DNA from 3 places in the Streptomyces sp. NPDC033845 genome. Region 3 is predicted to be linked to each of the others. Evidence: predicted binding sites of a transcription regulator. Region 3 holds the regulator's gene; each other region holds the start of a gene.
What was found. The regulator HrcA, encoded in region 3, represses chaperone genes, less so after heat shock. The targets are predictions, from matches to a motif close to TTNGCACTCNGNNNNNCNGAGTGCNAA.

Region 1 (6,857 bases), on a different contig from region 3:
CCGCAGGTCCGGGCGCAGCTCCCGCAGCAGCCCCGGGACCAGGGCCAGGTGGTAGTCCTGCACCAGGACCCGGGCGCCGTCCGCCGCCTCCCCGGCCAGGGCCTCGGCGAAGGCCCGGTTGTAGGCGGTGTAGGAGGCCCAGCGGCGGCGGAAGGCCGCGTCGAAGACCGGCTCGCGCGGGATCTCGTAGAGGTGGTGGTGGGTGAACCAGAGCACCGAGTTCGCGATGCCGTTGTAGGCGTCGTCGTACACCTCCGGGTCGATGTCCAGCATCCGCACGCCGGGCTCGGACACCCCCCGGCGGACCGCCTCCCGGTCCGCGTCCGAGAGCGCCGCGCAGATCCACAGGGCCCCGGGGCTGTCCGCGAGCGCCGCGGACAGCCCGGAGACGAGGCCGCCGCCGCCGCGCCGGGCGGTGAGGCCGCCGTCCTCCCCGAGGGCGTAGGAGAGCGGGCCGCGGTTGGCTGCTACGAGCACCTGAGAAGACATGCGGCACACCTAGCCCGGTCGGGTCCCCCTCAAACCATGGGCCCCGTCACGCCACGCGCCCTGCCCCGCCCCGCCGTGCCGTCCGCCCCGCCGTACGCCCGGTCACGCCACGCGCCGGACCGCGTACTCCTCGATCTCGGCCATCGGCGGCCGCTCCTCGGTGTCCACCGGGTGGGTGTGCGGCAGGAAGCCCTCCGGGCCGCGCTCGAACTGGGTGAGCGCCGGCCGCACCAGATGGCCGCGGGACAGCCGGACCTGCGCGGTGCGGTAGATCGCGGCGGCCATCCGGCCGAGCGCCTGGTCGTCCTGGTGGCGGTGCAGCCGCACCCCGACGTCGACCTGGGCGAGGGCGTCCAGCCCGACCGTGTGCAGGGCGTCCACCAGCAGGCCCAGCTCCACCCCGTAGCCCACCGGGAACGGCAGGCGCTCCAGCAGGGAACGGCGGACCGCGTACTCGCCCCCCAGCGGCTGGACGAAACCCGCCAGCCGCGGCCAGTGCAGGTTGAGCAGCGGGCGGGCCACCAGCTCGGTCACCCGGCCGCCCTGCCCCGGCGTCCCGCTCAGCGGCCGGTCGTACATGGCCTTGACGAACTGGACCTCCGGATCGGTCAGCAGCGGGCCCAGGATCCCGGACACGAACACCGAGGAGAAGTCGCGCAGGTCCGCGTCCACGAAGCAGACCACGTCCCCGGTGGTGGCCAGCAGCGACCGCCACAGCACCTCGCCCTTGCCCGGCACGGCCGGCAGCCGGGGGAGGATCTCGTCCCGGTGCACCACCCGGGCCCCGGCCTTGGCGGCCACCTCGGAGGTCCGGTCGGTGGAACCGGAGTCGACCACCACCAGTTCGTCCACCAGCGGGACGGGCAGCCCGTCGATCAGATCCCGGCGGATCGTCTCCACGATCTCCCCGACCGTGGCCTCCTCGTCCAGGGCCGGCAGCACCACGCTGACCGTGGTCCCGGCCGCCCGTTTCGCGGAGAACAGCTGGTCGAGCGGCCTGTCGCCGGCTGCCTGGGACCGGCGGTCCAGCCAGCGCTCCACCTCTTCCAGCACCTGCGGCACTCCCTGGTTCCGTCCGTTATGTGATCCATCTCGCGGTTCGGACGCCTGTCTCAACCGCCCGGTCCGTCGGTTACAGTCTTGAACAACGCGTAGCTCCTCCGCATGCCGGGGGTGCTCGCCGACAAATGCCCGGGTGCGCCACAGAGCGCGCGGCCCGGCGCCATACCGCTCATCCAGAGGGGCAGAGGGATACGGCCCGTTGAAGCCCCGGCAACCCTCCAGTCGGCTCTCGCGCGATTTCCGCAATCAGCGAGGTCCACCGGCTAGGGAAGGTGCCAAATCCGTCTCGTGGCGAAGTGCGCCACGAGGAAGATGAGGAGAAAGGGCCTCGCCACCATGGCTTCTGCACAGACTCTCGCCACCTCTGTCGATCTCGGACCCGCCGTCGCGCTCTCCTGTCGCGAGTGCGGCACCCGCTTCGACCTCGGTCCCATTTTCGCCTGTAACGAGTGTTTCGGACCGCTCGAAGTGGCGTACGACCTCCCGGTCGGCGACCCCGAGGCCCTCCGCGCCGCCATCGAGGCCGGACCCAACAACATCTGGCGCTACGCCCCGCTGCTGCCCGTCCCCGCCGACGTGGCCGGCAAGCCCAGCCTGAACCCCGGCTTCACCAAGCTGGTGGACGCCGAGAACCTGGCCAAGGAACTCGGCATCACCGGCAAGCTGTACGTCAAGGACGACTCCGGCAACCCGACGCACTCCTTCAAGGACCGCGTCGTCGCCATCGCCGTCGAGGCCGCCCGCGCCTTCGGGTTCACCACCCTCTCCTGCTCCTCCACCGGCAACCTGGCCGGCGCCGTCGGCGCCGCGGCCGCCCGCGCCGGCTTCCGGTCCTGCGTGTTCATCCCGCACGACCTGGAGCAGGGCAAGGTGGTCATGGCCGGTGTCTACGGCGGCGACCTGGTCGGCATCGAGGGCAACTACGACGACGTCAACCGCTTCTGCTCCGAGCTCATCGGCGACCCGCTCGGCGAGGGCTGGGGCTTCGTCAACGTCAACCTGCGCCCGTACTACGGCGAGGGCTCCAAGACCCTGGCGTACGAGATCTGCGAGCAGCTCGGCTGGCGGCTGCCCGACCAGATCGTGATCCCGATCGCCTCCGGCTCCCAGCTCACGAAGATCGACAAGGGTCTTCAGGAGCTCATCAGGCTGGGCCTCGTCGAGGACCGCCCGTACAAGATCTTCGGCGCCCAGGCCGAGGGCTGCTCCCCGGTGTCCACTGCCTTCAAGGCCGGGCACGACGTGGTCCGCCCGCAGAAGCCGAACACCATCGCCAAGTCCCTGGCGATCGGCAACCCGGCCGACGGCCCGTACGTGCTCGACATCGCCCGCCGCACCGGCGGCTTCGTCGAGGACGTGGACGACGCCCAGGTGGTGGAGGCCATCAAGCTGCTCGCCCAGACCGAGGGCATCTTCGCCGAGACCGCGGGCGGCGTGACCGTCGGCGTGACGAAGAAGCTGATCGAGAACGGGCAGCTCGACCCCGCGCTCACCACCGTGGTCCTGAACACCGGCGACGGCCTGAAGACCCTGGAGGCGGTGGCCGCGGACAGCGGGCAGACCGCCACCATCCGCCCGAGCCTGGACGCGTTCCGCGCCGCCGGCCTGGCCTGACCCTCCCCCCGCACCCCGGAAAGGCAGTAGCGCCATGAGCGTCAACGTCCGCATCCCCACCATCCTGCGCACCTACACCGGTGGCCAGGCCGAGGTTCCCGCCGAGGGCGCCACCCTGGCCGAGGTCATCGAGTCCCTGGAGAAGGACCACCCCGGCATCGCCGCGCGCGTCCTGGACGACCAGGGCAAGCTGCGCCGCTTCGTCAACGTGTACGTCAACGACGACGACGTGCGCTTCGAGGGCGGGCTGCAGGCGGCGACCCCGGACGGCGCCGGAGTCTCGATCATCCCCGCCGTCGCCGGCGGCTGACCCGGCCGGACCCGATCCGATGCGACCCGTCGGTAAGTACCGTCGGGTACTTCGGTAGCTGACACGCGCAAACCCAGAATTGCCCCCTCCGGCTAAACGGAGGGGGCAATTCTGCTTGGTTGGGCGCGGTAGAGTTGGGGAAGTCCCCTCCGCTGTTCTTGCCCGCCGCATATGGCCGGGCCTTCCCATGGTCGACATCGGGCCAATGTGTGCGTGTGATATGGGGCATTGATACGTTTCGCCGGGTCCAAGTTGCCCTGGGCTATGCCAAATTTTCACTATATTTCAATGTATTCGCATGTCCAGATTTCTCGTCGGAATGACCTGTTGCAGACAGCTCCGGTCCGGATACATTCAGCCGCGGTCGACGCGTTCCGACGCAAGTTCTGACCCGGGACCGCGAAGTGCGGTCCTGCGCAAGGGCCAGTAATAGGGGAGTTAGGCATGGCTCAGGGCACCGTCAAGTGGTTCAACGCGGAGAAGGGCTACGGCTTCATCGCGGTCGACGGTGGTGCGGATGTGTTCGTCCACTACAGCGCCATCCAGATGGACGGGTACCGCACCCTTGAAGAGGGTCAGCGGGTCGAGTTCGAGATCTCGCAGGGCCAGAAGGGTCCGCAGGCGGACATGGTCAAACTCGCTGTCTGACCAGGACGTCGACCACCGGCACACGTGAAACGCGAGGGGCCCGCATCCCGGACCGGGGATGCGGGCCCCTCGCGTGTGCCCGGCGGGGGCCCTTGCGGCGCCCGGGTCGTGTCCGCGGGTTGTCCACAGTCGCTTGCACTCGTGGGGGTCGAGTGCTAATCATTGGCGTTAGCACTCTCCGGGTGAGAGTGCTACATAGACGAGGACCGGGTCGGTGAGGCCCGCAGTGCCCGGCGGGAAGGAACCGCCGGGTGCGCAGGCCGTCCGTCGCGGGCGCCCACACGGTCCGGAGCAATCCACCCCGTCCGGGAGGACCACTTCACATGGCCAAGATCATCGCGTTCGACGAGGAGGCCCGGCGCGGCCTGGAGCGCGGCATGAACCAGCTCGCCGACGCCGTCAAGGTCACCCTTGGCCCCAAGGGTCGCAACGTCGTCCTTGAGAAGAAGTGGGGCGCCCCCACGATCACCAACGATGGTGTGTCCATCGCCAAGGAGATCGAGCTGGAGGACCCGTACGAGAAGATCGGCGCCGAGCTGGTCAAGGAAGTCGCCAAGAAGACGGACGACGTCGCCGGTGACGGTACGACCACCGCGACCGTCCTCGCCCAGGCGCTCGTCCGCGAGGGCCTCCGCAACGTCGCCGCCGGCGCCAACCCGATGGCCCTCAAGCGCGGCATCGAGAAGGCCGTCGAGGCCGTCTCCGGCGCCCTGCTGGAGCAGGCGAAGGATGTCGAGACCAAGGAGCAGATCGCTTCCACGGCCTCCATCTCCGCCGCCGACACCCAGATCGGCGAGCTCATCGCCGAGGCCATGGACAAGGTCGGCAAGGAAGGCGTCATCACGGTCGAGGAGTCGCAGACCTTCGGCCTGGAGCTTGAGCTCACCGAGGGCATGCGCTTCGACAAGGGCTACATCTCGGCGTACTTCGCCACCGACATGGAGCGTATGGAGGCGTCGCTCGACGACCCGTACATCCTCATCGTCAACTCCAAGGTCAGCAACGTGAAGGACCTCCTTCCGCTGCTGGAGAAGGTCATGCAGTCCGGCAAGCCGCTGCTGATCATCGCCGAGGACGTCGAGGGCGAGGCGCTCTCCACCCTGGTCGTCAACAAGATCCGCGGCACCTTCAAGTCCGTCGCGGTCAAGGCTCCGGGCTTCGGCGACCGCCGCAAGGCCATGCTGGGCGACATCGCCATCCTCACCGGCGGCACGGTCATCTCCGAGGAGGTCGGCCTCAAGCTGGAGAACGCCGGTCTCGACCTGCTGGGCCGCGCCCGCAAGGTCGTCATCACCAAGGACGAGACCACCATCGTCGACGGCTCCGGCGACAGCGACCAGGTCCAGGGCCGCGTCAACCAGATCCGCGCCGAGATCGAGAACTCGGACAGCGACTACGACCGCGAGAAGCTGCAGGAGCGCCTGGCGAAGCTCGCCGGCGGTGTCGCGGTGATCAAGGCCGGTGCCGCCACCGAGGTCGAGCTCAAGGAGCGCAAGCACCGCATCGAGGACGCCGTTCGCAACGCGAAGGCGGCCGTCGAGGAGGGCATCGTCGCCGGCGGTGGCGTGGCCCTCATCCAGGCCGGCCACGTCTTCGAGAAGCTTGAGGCCGACCTGGTCGGCGACGAGGCCACCGGTGCCGCGATCGTGAAGCTGGCCCTGGAGGCCCCGCTGAAGCAGATCGCCGTCAACGCCGGCCTCGAAGGCGGCGTCGTCGCGGAGAAGGTCCGCAACCTGCCGACCGGTCACGGCCTGAACGCCGCGACCAACGAGTACGTGGACCTCATCGCCGAGGGCATCATCGACCCGGCGAAGGTGACGCGTTCCGCGCTGCAGAACGCCGCGTCGATCGCCGCGCTGTTCCTCACCACCGAGGCCGTCATCGCCGACAAGCCGGAGAAGGCCGCCGCCGCTCCTGGTGGCATGCCGGGCGGTGACATGGACTTCTGATCCCCCGCGGATCGGTCGCTCCACAGCTGTACGCAGAGGGCGGTACCCCCACGACGGGGGTACCGCCCTCGGGCGTTCCCGACCTGACCGAATGCCGGGCGGGGACGCGGCCGCCGGGCCCGGGACTGGTTGACTGGCCGCATGACTGATGTGTTCGTCAAGATCTGCGGACTGAGGACCGGGCCGGACGTGACCGCGGCGGTGGAGGCCGGGGCCGACGCCATCGGGTTCGTGTTCGCGCCCGGCAGCCCGCGGACCGTCGACACCGCCACCGCACGCCGACTGGCCGCCCTCGTCCCCGACCGGGTGCTCACCGTGGGCGTGTTCCGCGGACAGCCCGTCGAGGAGGTCCGCCGGCTCGCCGGGGAGAGCGGGGTGCGCGGGGTCCAACTGCACGGCGAGGAGCCCGCCGAGGACTTCGCCGCCCTCCGCGCCCCCGGCCGCACCCTGCTGCGGGCCACCGCCGAGCCGGTCCGCCGGTGCGGGGAGTACGGCGAGGACCTGCTGCTCCTCGACGCCCCCGACCCCGGCTCCGGCAAGCCGTGGAACTGGGGGGCCGACACCTTCACCGCCCCCGAGGGACGCTGGCTGCTGGCCGGCGGACTCGCCCCCGGCAACGTCGCCGAGGCCCTCGCCGCCACCGGGGCCTGGGGGGTGGACGTCTCCAGCGGGGTGGAGAGCGCCCGCGGGGTGAAGTCCCCCGCCCTGATCCGCGCCTTCATCGAGGCCGCCCGCGCCCGAGGCTGAGCCCCGTACGCGGCGCCCCGTACGCGGGCCTTCGGGCC
Region 2 (6,857 bases), on a different contig from region 3:
ACGAGAAGCAGCGCCAGGAGATCTGCGGCCAGCAGGACACCATCCAGCGCCAGTTCGGCAAGCGGCCCACCGTCTTCCGGCCGCCGTACGGCAACTACAACGAGGACACCCTGCGCGCCGCCAAGTCCTGCGGCATCAAGCACGTCCCGCTGTGGAACGCCGAGGTCTTCCCGGACAAGATGGACTACCGCGAGTGGGACCGCGACATCCACCCCGGTGACATCATCCTCACCCACTTCCGGGGGCGCGAGGACTGGAAGGGCACCATGCCTGACATGATCCGTCAGGTCATGAAGACCGTCACGGACAAGGGATACGCCGTGGCCCGCCTGGAGGACTACCTGTGATCAGCGCGCGCCGGCTGACGGCCGGACTTCTGGCGGCCGGCGCGCTCGCGCTCTCCCTGGCGGGGTGCGGGGAGAGCGTGGACCCGATCGAACGGCTCGGCCGGAAGGCGACGGAGGAGGTCCAGGGCGGCAGCGCCCCGGCCTCCCCGTCCCCCCGGCCCCCCTCGGCCCGCCCGACGGCCCCGCCGGGGCCCGGCGACGCGTACAGGCACTGGGGACTCTCCCGGCCGCTGGAGTTCGCGCCCGCCCCGGCCCGGAAGGCGAACCTGCCGAAGGCGGCGCCCGGGAGGGTGCCGGTGGTGGACCGAATACCCGTGCCGGCGGGGGAGAGGACCGTCTTCCTCACCTTCGACGACGGCGCCGAGAAGGACCCCGAGTTCCTCCGGCTCACCGCCGAACTCCGGCTCCCGATCAGCATGTTCCTCACGGACAGCGTGGCCTCCTCCGACTACGGCCACTTCGCCCGGCTCCGCGACCAGGGCAACGGCAGCGAGATCAACAACCACACGCTGACCCACCCGAACCTCAGGACCCTGCCGTACGAGGCGCAGAAGGCCCAGATATGCGGCCAGCGCGACCGCCTGCACGCCCGCTTCGGCACCGCCCCCGGCCTGTTCCGCCCGCCCTACGGCAACTACGACGACCGCACCCTGCGGGCCGCGAAGGACTGCGGCGCCCGGGCGCTGGTGCTGTGGCGGGTGTCGATGCAGATACACGACCTCCAGTACGCCGAGGGCTCCGCCCTCCGCCCCGGCGACATCATCCTGGCCCACTTCCGCGGCCCCGCCGAACTCAAGGGCAGCACGGAGACCCAGATGACCACCCGCATGCTGCGCCGCATCCAGGAACAGGGCTTCCGGATCGGCCGCCTGGAGGACTACCTGTAGCCCCCGCTGCTACCCCCGCCCCGGCGGGGCCCCCGCCGCAGCGGCCACCCCGACCGGTTCCGGCTCGGCCGTGACACCGTCCGCCGGGCGGGAGTCCGCCTCGCGCTGGCGTTCCGCGCTGTCGCTGATGCGCAGCAGCAGGGCGATCATGATCCAGTTGGCCAGCAGCGAGGAGCCGCCCTTGGCCAGGAACGGCAGCGCCTTGCCGGTCAGCGGGATCAGGCCCGTCACACCGCCCGCCACCACGAACACCTGGAGCGCCAGCGCGGCCGACAGGCCGACGGCCAGCAGTTTGCCGAACGGGTCGCGGGCGCCCAGGGCCATCCGCAGGCCGCGCTGGACCAGCAGGGCGTAGAGGATCAGGATCGCCATCACCCCGGCCAGTCCGAGTTCCTCGCCGACCGTGGTCAGGATGAAGTCGGAGCGGCCGGCGAACTGGATCAGCTCGGGATGGCCCTGGCCGAGGCCGGTGCCGGAGATCCCGCCGGTGCCGAAGCTGAACAGGGCCTGGGCGGACTGGTCCGAGGTGAGTCCCTTGGGCCGCTGCTCCTCCGGCAGGAAGATCGCCATGGGTTGCAGCCAGGCCTGGACCCGGTTCTTCACGTGCGGTTCGGTCGAGCCGACGACGAAGGCGCCCAGGGCGGCCATCAGGACGCCGAAGACGATCCAGCTGGTGCGCTCGGTCGCGACGTACAGCATCACCACGAACACCCCGAAGAAGATCAGCGAGGTGCCGAGGTCGCGTTCGAAGACCAGGACCAGCATGGCCACGATCCACACCGTGACGATGGGTCCGAGCTGCCGCATCGGCGGCAGCCGCATGCCGAGGAACTTGCGTCCGGCGAGCGCCAGCGTGTCCCGGTGGACGACCAGGTATCCGGCGAAGAACACCGCGATCATGATCTTCACGAACTCGCCGGGCTGCAGCGAGAACGGCCCGATGAAGATCCACCGTTTGGCGCCGTAGGTGTCGGCCGGCATGAACGCCGGGGTGATCAGCAGGACCAGCGCCACGGCCATCGTGAGGTAGATGAACCGCTGGAGGAGCCGGTGGTCCTTCAGCAGCGCCACGACCAGCACGCAGGCGGCGACCCCGACCACCGTCCACAGCAGCTGCCCCGGGGCGTTGGCCTCGGCGCCGTACCGCTCGATGTACGACTGGTCGAGCCGGTGCAGCAGCACCAGCCCGATCCCGGTCAGCAGCATGGCCAGCGGCAGGATCAGCGGGTCCGCGTAGGCGGCGAACCGGCGGACGCCCAGATGTCCGACCAGGGAGAGCAACGAGAGGCTGATCGCGAACCCGCTGAGGTTGGCGGGCAGCTCGCCGTTCATGGCCAGGCCCGCGTTGGCGTGGCCGAAGACGGCGATCGCCACCACGAGGACCAGCAGCAGTGCCTCGGTGCGGCGCCGGGCGCCCGGCACCGTCGAGGGCCTCAGTCCCCGCACGGTGCGGAGCCCTTCCGTCCGGTCTGCTCGGCATTGGGTGGCTTTATCTTCATATCCCCTACGACGCGCGGGCCGGGGCCGGGGTTCCGCCGCGCCCGGTGGCCTGCGCCACCCACGCCCCGGGCGCACCGCCGCCCGGCCCCCGGGAAGGGTGGATTCCGCAACGCCCTCCGGCCTGAATTGGCACTCCGCTTGACCGAGTGCTAATCGCCGGAATAGTCTCGGGCCTGGCACTCACCACCGGCGAGTGCCAACACAGCGACGGGCAGGTCCGGCACCCGCGACGACGGATCCACCTGGTCGCCACCTCAGACAGTTAACCCCGTGAGATCTCCGAAGGGGGAGGTCGGATCGTGACGACCGCCAGCTCCAAGGTTGCCATCAAGCCGCTTGAGGACCGCATCGTGGTCCAGCCGCTCGACGCCGAGCAGACCACGGCCTCCGGCCTGGTCATCCCGGACACCGCGAAGGAGAAGCCCCAGGAGGGCGTCGTCCTCGCGGTCGGTCCGGGTCGCTTCGAGGACGGCCAGCGTCTCCCGCTGGACGTCACCGTCGGCGACATCGTTCTGTACAGCAAGTACGGCGGCACCGAGGTGAAGTACAGCGGCGAGGAATACCTCGTCCTCTCGGCTCGCGATGTCCTCGCGATCGTCGAGAAGTAATTCACCCCGCATCAAAATGCTGTGAGCTGCGCCCCTGGTCACCCCGCTGATTTGCCGGGCGGCTAGGGGCGCTGCTCGTTAGACACCAGATTTTTCGAGAGGGCTGAACCGCTCCCATGGCGAAGATCCTGAAGTTCGACGAGGACGCCCGTCGCGCCCTTGAGCGCGGCGTCAACAAGCTTGCCGACACGGTGAAGGTGACGATCGGCCCCAAGGGCCGCAACGTCGTCATCGACAAGAAGTTCGGCGCCCCCACCATCACCAACGACGGTGTCACGATCGCCCGCGAGGTCGAGCTCGACGACCCGTACGAGAACCTGGGCGCCCAGCTCGTCAAGGAGGTGGCGACCAAGACCAACGACATCGCGGGCGACGGCACCACCACCGCCACCGTGCTGGCCCAGGCGCTGGTCCGCGAGGGCCTGCGCAACGTCGCCGCCGGCGCCTCCCCGGCCTCCCTGAAGAAGGGCATCGACGCCGCGGTCAAGGCCGTGTCCGAGGAGCTCCTCGCGACCGCCCGCCCGATCGAGGACAAGTCCGACATCGCCGCCGTGGCCGCGCTCTCCGCGCAGGACGCCCAGATCGGCGAGCTCATCGCCGAGGCGATGGACAAGGTCGGCAAGGACGGCGTCATCACCGTCGAGGAGTCCAACACCTTCGGAGTGGAGCTCGACTTCACCGAGGGCATGGCCTTCGACAAGGGCTACCTCTCGCCGTACATGGTCTCCGACCAGGAGCGTATGGAGGCCGTCCTCGACGACCCGTACATCCTGATCAACCAGGGCAAGATCTCCTCGATCCAGGACCTGCTGCCGCTGCTGGAGAAGGTCATCCAGGCGGGTGGCTCCAAGCCGCTGCTGATCATCGCCGAGGACGTCGAGGGCGAGGCGCTCTCCACCCTCGTCGTCAACAAGATCCGCGGCACCTTCAACGCGGTGGCCGTCAAGGCCCCGGGCTTCGGTGACCGCCGCAAGGCGATGCTCCAGGACATGGCCACCCTCACCGGTGCCACCGTCATCGCCGAGGAGGTCGGCCTCAAGCTCGACCAGGCCGGTCTGGACGTGCTGGGCTCCGCCCGCCGCGTGACCGTCTCCAAGGACGACACCACGATCGTGGACGGCGCCGGCTCCTCCGAGGACGTCCTCGGCCGCGTCAACCAGATCAAGGCCGAGATCGAGTCCACCGACTCGGACTGGGACCGCGAGAAGCTCCAGGAGCGCCTGGCGAAGCTGGCCGGCGGCGTGTGCGTGATCAAGGTCGGCGCCGCCACCGAGGTCGAGCTCAAGGAGCGCAAGCACCGTCTTGAGGACGCCATCTCGGCGACCCGCGCCGCGGTCGAGGAGGGCATCGTCTCCGGCGGTGGCTCCGCCCTGGTGCACGCCGTCAAGGTCCTGGAGGGCAACCTCGGCCTGACCGGCGACGAGGGCACCGGTGTGGCCGTCGTCCGCCGCGCCGCCGTCGAGCCGCTGCGCTGGATCGCCGAGAACGCCGGCCTGGAGGGCTATGTCATCACCTCCAAGGTCGCCGAGCTCGACAAGGGCCAGGGCTTCAACGCCGCCACCGGCGAGTACGGCGACCTGATCAAGGCCGGGGTCATCGACCCGGTCAAGGTCACCCGCTCCGCCCTGGAGAACGCCGCCTCCATCGCCTCGCTGCTGCTGACGACCGAGACCCTGGTCGTCGAGAAGCCGGCCGAGGAAGAGGGCGACGGCCACGGTCACGGGCACGGCCACGGCCACAGCCACTGATCGGGTTCCCCGTCCGGAAGGCCCCGCCCCGCACTCGCGGAGCGGGGCCTTCCGCGTGCCCGGCCCGGGCGCCGGTCCGGCTCAGGACGCGGGGCCGGTCGCGCCGGTGACGCCCAGCTGCCGCATCAGCCCTCCCAGGTCGTAGTGCCACCAGCCCTCGGTGATCTCACCGTCCACGCAGCGGAAGGTGGTGGTGCCCGACATCCGGCAGGTCTTCCCGGTCGGCGGCATCCCCATGAACTCCCCGGTGTGCACACCGGTCCAGTCCCACACGGTGGTGACGAACTCGCCCTCGGCCGGCTGGGCCAGCGGCTCCATGGCCATGTCGAAGGCCCCGGTCCACTGCGCCATGTTCTCGCGTGCGGCCTCCCGCCCGATCACGGTGCTCTCCGGCCGGCCGATGTCGTGGTCGATGTAGTCCACCGCGAAGCACTCGTCCAGGACGTCCATCCGGCCCTCGCCGACGACCTCCTCGAACACCCGGTTCACCAGGTGCTTGTTGAGCTGTTCGTCGCGGACCACGTCCAGGTTGCTGAACCGCGGCATCCCCTCGCAGAGCGCCATCATCTCCCGGAACATCCGGTCGGTCTCGGGGAGCCGGGAGTTCCTCATGGCCTCCTCGTACGAGGGGAACTCGATCAGGTTCACATAGTGCGTGGCGGCCTCCCGGTCCCGGCCCACCATGGTGTGCGTGGCCGTCCGCCGCCCCCTGGTCTGCGCCGCCCACCGGTCGACGAGCTCGCTCATCTCGTCGAACCGGCTCGTCTCGTAGTCGATCACCTGTACGAAATTCATGGCCGTCTCCCGGGAGTCCGGGGCGAATGGGGCGCGTCCATTTTATTCCGTACGCGCGGGTATGGAACCGCCCGGATGTCGCCCGGATGCCGCCCGGATGTCCTACTGGGGGCCGTACTTCCGCCCCGTACGGGAGGACACCCCGCCCAGCAGCCCGCGCGGGGTGAGCTTCACCAGCCCCATCAGCGCCTTGTACCGGGGGTCCGGGATGGACACCGCCCGGCCGCGGGCCAGATCGGCCAGCGCGTCGGCCACCAGCTTGTCCGCGTCCAGCCACATCCAGCTGGGGATGTTGTCCGTGCCCATCCCGGCCCGCTCGTGGAACTCGGTCCGCACGAACCCCGGGCACAGCGCCATCAGCCGCACCCCGGAACCGGCCAGGTCCTTGGCCGCCCCCTGGGTGAACTGGACCACCCACGCCTTGCTGGCCCCGTACGTGCCCCGGGGCAGGAAGGCCGCCACCGAGGCCACGTTGATCACCCCGCCGCGGCCGCGGTCCCGCATCCCCCCGGTGGCCGCCGAGGTCAGCCGCAGCACCGCCTCCACATGCACCTTCAGCATGGTCAGCTCGTCTGCCATGGGCACGTCCAGATAGCGGCCCTTGTTGCCGAAGCCCGCGTTGTTGACCAGCAGGTCCACCGGGTGGGTGCGGTCCGAGAGCCGCGCCTCCACCGCGCCGATGCCCTCCTCCGTGGACAGGTCCGCGGTCAGCACCTCGGCCTCGATGCCGTGCCGGTCGTGGAGCTCGGTGGCCTGGACGCCCAGCCGCTCGGTGTCGCGGGCGACCAGCACCAGGTTGTGCCCCTGGGCGGCGAGCCGCCGGGCGAAGGCGGCGCCGATGCCCGCCGTGGATCCCGTAATCAACGCAGTCGTCATGTGCGCAACCTAGTCCGTGTCGCCGGGATCGTGTCGGCCACCCGGCACCCGCACCGACGCGGTGTCAGCCCCGCGCCGGGTTCCCGGACTTGGCCA
Region 3 (6,857 bases):
CGGCGCGGCGACCACCACCGTCTACCCCAGCACCAACGCCGAGGAGTCCGCCTACATCCTGGCCGACTCGGCGAGCCGGGTGCTGATCGCCGAGGACGCCTCCCAGCTGGCCAAGGCCCGCGAGCACCGCGCCGACCTCCCCGAGCTCGTCCACGTCGTGGTGATGGACCCCGCCGACGCGGTGCCCGCCGAGGGCGACCCGGAGGGCTGGGTGATCTCCCTGGCCGATCTGGAGGCCCGCGGCAGGGAGCACCTGGCCAAGCACCCGGCGGCGGTCAAGGACCGGGTCGCGGCCATCACCGCCGACCAGCTCGCCACCCTGATCTACACCTCCGGCACCACCGGCCGCCCCAAGGGGGTCCGGCTGCCGCACGACAACTGGTCGTACCTGGCCAAGGCCATGACCGCCACCGGCCTGATCCACCAGGACGACGTCCAGTACCTGTGGCTGCCGCTGGCCCACGTCTTCGGCAAGGTGCTGACCTCCGGGCAGATCGAGGTCGGCCACGTCACCGCCGTCGACGGCCGCATCGACAAGATCATCGAGAACCTCCCGGTGGTCCAGCCGACCTACATGGCGGCCGTCCCGCGGATCTTCGAGAAGGTCTACAACGGGGTCGCGGCCAAGGCCCGGGCCGGCGGCGGCGCCAAGTACAAGATCTTCCAGTGGGCCGCCGGAACGGCCCGCGAGTACGCCAAGGTCAGCCAGGACAACTTCCGGCGCACCGGCCGCGCGGGCGCCCCCCTCGGCCTCACCGCCAGGCACAAGGTCGCCGACGTCCTCGTCTACTCCAAGCTCCGCGAGGCCTTCGGCGGCCGGCTGCGCGCCGCCATCTCCGGCGCCTCCGGCCTCGCCCCGGACATCGGCTTCTTCTTCTCCGGCGCCGGCATCCACATCCTGGAGGGCTACGGGCTCACCGAGTCCAGCGCCGCCTCCTTCGTCAACCCCGGCGAGGCCTACCGCACCGGCACCGTCGGCAAGCCGCTCCCCGGCACCGAGGTCCGCATCGCCGACGACGGCGAGATCCTGCTCCGCGGCCCCGGGATCATGGAGGGCTACCACGGCCTCCCCGAGAAGACCGCCGAGGTCCTGGAGTCCGACGGCTGGCTGCACACCGGGGACATCGGCGAGCTCTCCGCCGACGGCTACCTCCGCATCACCGACCGCAAGAAGGACCTGATCAAGACCTCCGGCGGCAAGTACGTCGCCCCGGCCGAGATCGAGGGCCGCTTCAAGGCGGTCTGCCCCTACGTCTCCAACCTCGTGGTGCACGGCGCCGACCGGAACTTCTGCACCGCCCTGATCGCCCTCGACGGCCCCGCCATCCTCGGCTGGGCCGCCGAGAACGGCCTGGCCGGCAAGAGCTACGCCGAGGTGGTCGCCGCCCCGGAGACCAACCGGCTGATCGAGACCTACGTCCAGACCCTCAACCAGGACCTCCAGCGCTGGCAGACGGTCAAGAAGTTCCGCCTCCTGCCGCGCGACCTCGACGTGGAGCACGGCGACCTCACCCCCAGCCTCAAGCTGAAGCGCCCGGTGGTGGAGCGCGAGTTCAAGCACCTCATCGAGGAGATGTACGAGGGCGCCCGCGAGGCGTAGCGGGGCGCCCGGCCGGGTCGCGGCCGGGCGGTCCGGGCGACCCGGGCAGTGCGGGACAATGGGCCCATGCCTTCCGCACTGCCCGACGGTGAGCCGCAGCCCGACGACGGGGCCCTGCCCTCGCACGCCCTGGAGGGCGCGGCGGCCCGGCCGCTCGGCTTCTACCTGCACGTCCCGTACTGCGCCACCCGCTGCGGCTACTGCGACTTCAACACCTACACCGCCACCGAGCTGCGCGGCTCCGGCGGGGTCCTGGCCTCCCGGGACAACTACGCCGACACCCTCACCGACGAGGTCCGCCTCGCCCGCAAGGTGCTCGGCGACGACCCGCGGCCGGTGCGGACCGTGTTCGTCGGCGGCGGCACGCCCACCCTGCTGGCCGCGGCCGACCTGGTCCGGATGCTCGGGGCGATCCGCGAGGAGTTCGGGCTCGCCCCCGACGCCGAGGTGACCACCGAGGCCAATCCGGAGTCCGTCACCCCCGAGTACCTGGCGGAGCTGCGGGCCGGCGGCTTCAACCGGATCTCCTTCGGCATGCAGAGCGCCAAGCAGCACGTCCTGAGGATCCTCGACCGGACCCACACCCCCGGCCGCCCCGAGGCCTGTGTCGCGGAGGCGCGGGCGGCCGGCTTCGAGCACGTCAACCTGGACCTGATCTACGGCACCCCCGGCGAGTCCGACCAGGACTGGCGCGACTCCCTCGCGGCCGCCCTCGGCGCGGGCCCCGACCACATCAGCGCCTACGCGCTGATCGTCGAGGAGGGCACCCAGCTGGCCCGCCGGATCCGCCGCGGCGAGGTCCCGATGACCGACGACGACGTGCACGCCGACCGCTATCTGATCGCCGACGAGGCCATGCGGGACGCCGGCTACCACTGGTACGAGGTGTCCAACTGGGCCTCCTCCGCAGCCGGCCGCTGCCTGCACAACGAGCTCTACTGGCGCGGCGCCGACTGGTGGGGCGCCGGACCGGGCGCGCACTCGCACGTGGGCGGGGTGCGCTGGTGGAACGTGAAGCACCCCGGCGCCTACGCCGCCGCGCTCGCCGAGGGCCGCTCGCCCGGGGCGGGCCGCGAGGTGCTGTCCGCCGAGGACCGGCGGGTGGAGCGGATCCTGCTGGAGCTCCGGCTGCTGTCCGGCTGCCCGCTGTCGCTGCTGGCCCCCGCCGGACTGGCCGCCTCCCGGCGGGCCGTGGCCGAGGGCCTGCTGGAGCCCGGCCCCTACGAGGAGGGCCGCGCGGTCCTCACCCTGCGCGGCCGGCTGCTGGCCGACGCCGTGGTCCGGGACCTCACCGACTGAGCCCGGCCGTTACGGCCTGACCCGGCCGCTACGGCCTGAGCCCGACCGCTAGGGCCCCGTGGTGACGTGGTCGATGAGGTGCTCCACCGGGCCCAGCAGCGCCGGTTCCAGGTCCCGGTAGGAGCGCACCCGGGACAGGATGTGCTGCCAGGCGGCGCCGGTGTTCTCCGGCCAGCCCAGGGCCCGGCAGACGCCGGTCTTCCAGTCCTGCCCGGGCGGCACCACCGGCCAGGCCGGGATGCCCAGCGCGGAGGGCTTCACGGCCTGCCAGACGTCCACGTAGGGGTGACCCACCACCAGCACGTGCGGGCCCGTCACGGAGGCCGCCAGACGGGATTCCTTCGACCCCGGCACCAGATGGTCCACCAGCACCCCCAGCCGGGCGTCCGCGGCCGGACCGAACTCCGCGACGACCGCCGGGAGGTCGTCCACCCCGGACAGGTACTCCACGACCACCCCCTCGATCCGCAGGTCGTCGCCCCACACCCGCTCCACCAGCTCGGCGTCGTGCCGGCCCTCCACGTAGATCCGGCCGGCCCGCGCCACCCGGGCCCGGGCCCCCGGCACGGCCAGCGAGCCCGAGGCGGTCCGGGCCGGGGCGGCCGGCGCCCGGGACGGGCGGACCAGGGTGACCACGGCGCCCTCCAGCAGGAACCCGCGCGGCTCCAGCGGGAACACCCGGCGCTTGCCGAAGCGGTCCTCCAGGGTCACCGTGGCGCCCTCGCAGGCCACCACCGCCCCGCAGAACTCCGTACCGGCCACCTCCACCACCAGGTCCCGGTCCGCCGGCACCTCCGGCACCGGCTTGGGGCGCTTCCAGGCGGGCGTCAGATCGGGGGAGTATTCGCGCATCCGGCCGAGGATAGGGACCGCGGGCCGCGGTTCAAGACGACACGCCGAACCGGTCCGCCAGTGTGGCGCGCTGCGCACGGACGAAGGCCGCGTCGACCACCGCCCCGTGCCCCGGCACGTACGCGGCATCCTCGCCGCCCAGGTCCAGCAGCCGGTCCAGGGCGGCCGGCCAGCGGGCCGGCACCGCGTCCGGGCCGGCCGACGGATCGCCGGACTCCTCGACCAGGTCCCCGCAGAACACCACCTCGCGCTCCCCGCCGGGCACGAACACCGCCAGGTCGTGCGGGGTGTGGCCGGGGCCCACGTTGGCCAGCAGCACCTGCACCCCGCCCAGCTCCAGGGTCCACTCGCCGGACACCAGGTGCCGGGGCGGGGTCAGCAGCTCGGCGGAGTCCGCGGCATCCGCCTCCGGCAGCCCATGCCGGACCGCGTCCGAGCGCAGCTCCTCGCGCCCGGCGGGGGTGCCGAGGACGGTGTCCAGGCCGACCGGGCCGAAGACCTCGGCCCCGGCGAACGCCGCCACCCCCAGCACATGGTCGAAATGTCCGTGGGTGAATGCGATATGGGTCACCCGGCGACCGGTCAGCCGCTCCGTCTCGGCCCGCACCGCGGCGCCCTCGCGGAGGCTGGAGCCGGGGTCGACCAGGAGCACCGACCCGTCTCCCACCACCAGTCCCACCGTGCAGTCCCACACCGGGAGCCGCCGCCGGCCGGTCCGCGGACCCAGCCGTTCCCAGCCCGCCTCTTCCCATCGCACGTCCATGCCGCGACGCTACCGTGACGGGCTCCCTTGCCCGCGGTGCACCTGCCCGCCGTACACTGACCGGGGATCTCTGGCACTCAAACCCGGTGAGTGCCAATCGGGGGACGACCGGAACCGACCGTTTGGAGGTGGCGCGCGATGCTCAGCGAACGCAGGCTCGAAGTGCTGCGCGCCATCGTCCAGGACTATGTCGGCACCGAGGAGCCGGTCGGCTCCAAGGCGCTCACCGAGCGGCACGCCCTCGGCGTCTCGCCCGCCACCGTCCGCAACGACATGGCGGTGCTGGAGGAGGAGGGGTACATCGCCCAGCCCCACACCAGCGCCGGACGCATCCCCACCGACAAGGGCTACCGCCTCTTCGTCGACAAGCTGGCCGGGGTCAAGCCCCTCTCGACGCCCGAGCGGCGCGCCATCCAGAACTTCCTCGACGGCGCCGTGGACCTCGACGACGTGGTCGGCCGCACGGTCCGGCTGCTCGCCCAGCTGACCCGGCAGGTCGCGGTGGTCCAGTACCCCTCGCTGACCCGCTCCACGGTCCGCCACGTGGAACTGCTGCTGCTCGCGCCCGCCCGGCTGATGCTCGTCCTGATCACCGACACCGGCCGGGTCGAGCAGCGGCTGGTGGACTGTCCGGCGCCGTTCGGCGAGACCCCGCTCGCCGACCTGCGGGCCCGGCTCAACGGAGCGGTCGTCGGCCGCCGGTTCGCGGACGTCCCGCAGCTGGTCCAGGACCTGCCGGAATCCTTCGAGGCCGAGGACCGGGCGACCGTCTCCACGGTCCTCGCCACCCTCCTCGAAACCCTGGTCGAGGAGACCGAGGAGCGGCTGATGATCGGCGGCACCGCCAATCTCACCCGCTTCGGACACGACTTCCCCCTGACCATCAGGCCGGTGCTGGAAGCGCTGGAGGAGCAGGTCGTGCTCCTCAAGCTGCTCGGCGAGGCCAGTGAGTCGGGGATGACCGTACGCATCGGCCACGAGAACGCCTACGAGGGACTCAACTCCACGTCGGTGGTCTCGGTCGGCTACGGTTCGGGCGGCGAAGCAGTCGCCAAACTCGGCGTGGTCGGACCGACCCGCATGGACTACCCCGGAACGATGGGAGCGGTACGCGCAGTGGCACGTTACGTCGGACAGATCCTGGCGGAGTCGTAAGTGGCCACGGACTACTACGCCGTTCTCGGCGTGCGCCGCGACGCATCGCAGGACGAGATCAAGAAGGCCTTCCGGCGGCTCGCCCGCGAGCTGCACCCGGACGTGAACCCCGATCCCAAGACGCAGGAGCGTTTCAAGGAGATCAACGCCGCGTACGAGGTGCTGTCGGACCCGCAGAAGAAGCAGGTCTACGACCTCGGCGGCGACCCGCTGTCCTCCTCGGGCGGCGGCGGCGCGGGCGGGTTCGGAGCCGGCGGCTTCGGCAACTTCTCGGACATCATGGACGCCTTCTTCGGCCAGGCCTCGCAGCGCGGACCGCGCTCGCGGACCCGCCGCGGCCAGGACGCCATGATCCGCCTCGACCTGGAGCTGGACGAGGCCGCCTTCGGCACCACCAAGGACATCCAGGTCGACACGGCCGTGGTCTGCACCACCTGCTCCGGTGAGGGCGCCGCCCCCGGCACCTCCGCGCAGACCTGCGACATGTGCCGCGGCCGCGGCGAGGTCTCCCAGGTCACCCGGTCCTTCCTCGGCCAGGTCATGACCTCCCGCCCCTGCCCGCAGTGCCAGGGCTTCGGCACCGTGGTCCCGACCCCCTGCCCGGAGTGCGCGGGCGACGGCCGGGTCCGGTCCCGCCGCAACCTCACGGTCAAGATCCCGGCCGGTGTGGAGAACGGCACCCGGATCCAGCTGTCCGGGGAGGGCGAGGTCGGCCCCGGCGGCGGCCCCGCCGGCGACCTGTACGTGGAGATCCACGAACTCCCGCACCCGACGTTCCAGCGGCGCGGCGACGACCTGCACTGCACGGTCACCATCCCCATGACGGCGGCCGCGCTGGGTACCAAGTGCCCGCTGGAGACCCTGGACGGCATGGAGGAGATCGACATCCGGCCCGGCACCCAGTCCGGCCAGTCGATCCCGCTGCACGGCCGGGGCGTCACCCACCTCCGGGGCAACGGGCGCGGGGACCTCATCGTGCACGTGGAGGTCACCACCCCGAACAAGCTGGACCCGCAGCAGGAGGACCTGCTGCGCCAGCTGGCCAAGCTGCGCGGCGAGGAGCGCCCCACGGGCCAGTTCCAGCCCGGCCAGCAGGGACTGTTCAGCCGTCTGAAGGACGCCTTCAACGGTCGTTGATCCGTTGCGGCGGGGGGGCCCCCCCCCCGCGCCGGGCCCCCCCGCCGCCCG

Region 1: the regulator HrcA is predicted to act here: its motif matches at 4,256-4,282, upstream of groL (chaperonin GroEL).
Region 2: the regulator HrcA is predicted to act here: its motif matches at 2,861-2,887, upstream of groES (co-chaperone GroES).

Annotation. Positions count from the first base shown of each region.
Region 1 is NZ_JBVIRI010000005.1:419,956-426,812, reverse strand. Features, by position in the region: gene ACZ50K_RS14220 (alpha,alpha-trehalose-phosphate synthase (UDP-forming)) at 1-489, opposite strand, end outside; gene ACZ50K_RS14215 (glucosyl-3-phosphoglycerate synthase) at 592-1,542, opposite strand; SAM riboswitch class I at 1,718-1,870, shown strand; gene thrC (threonine synthase) at 1,864-3,165, shown strand; gene ACZ50K_RS14205 (MoaD/ThiS family protein) at 3,200-3,475, shown strand; gene ACZ50K_RS14200 (cold-shock protein) at 3,920-4,123, shown strand; gene groL (chaperonin GroEL) at 4,447-6,072, shown strand; gene ACZ50K_RS14190 (phosphoribosylanthranilate isomerase) at 6,214-6,819, shown strand.
Region 2 is NZ_JBVIRI010000012.1:55,222-62,078, reverse strand. Features, by position in the region: gene ACZ50K_RS24605 (polysaccharide deacetylase family protein) at 1-347, shown strand, start outside; gene ACZ50K_RS24600 (polysaccharide deacetylase family protein) at 344-1,234, shown strand; gene ACZ50K_RS24595 (FtsW/RodA/SpoVE family cell cycle protein) at 1,244-2,680, opposite strand; gene groES (co-chaperone GroES) at 3,034-3,342, shown strand; gene groL (chaperonin GroEL) at 3,459-5,090, shown strand; gene ACZ50K_RS24580 (ester cyclase) at 5,172-5,885, opposite strand; gene ACZ50K_RS24575 (SDR family NAD(P)-dependent oxidoreductase) at 5,988-6,761, opposite strand; gene ACZ50K_RS24570 (MOSC domain-containing protein) at 6,826-6,857, opposite strand, start outside.
Region 3 is NZ_JBVIRI010000001.1:738,742-745,598, reverse strand. Features, by position in the region: gene ACZ50K_RS03455 (AMP-dependent synthetase/ligase) at 1-1,600, shown strand, start outside; gene hemW (radical SAM family heme chaperone HemW) at 1,667-2,899, shown strand; gene ACZ50K_RS03445 (DUF3097 domain-containing protein) at 2,948-3,751, opposite strand; gene ACZ50K_RS03440 (MBL fold metallo-hydrolase) at 3,783-4,514, opposite strand; gene hrcA (heat-inducible transcriptional repressor HrcA) at 4,653-5,669, shown strand; gene dnaJ (molecular chaperone DnaJ) at 5,670-6,806, shown strand.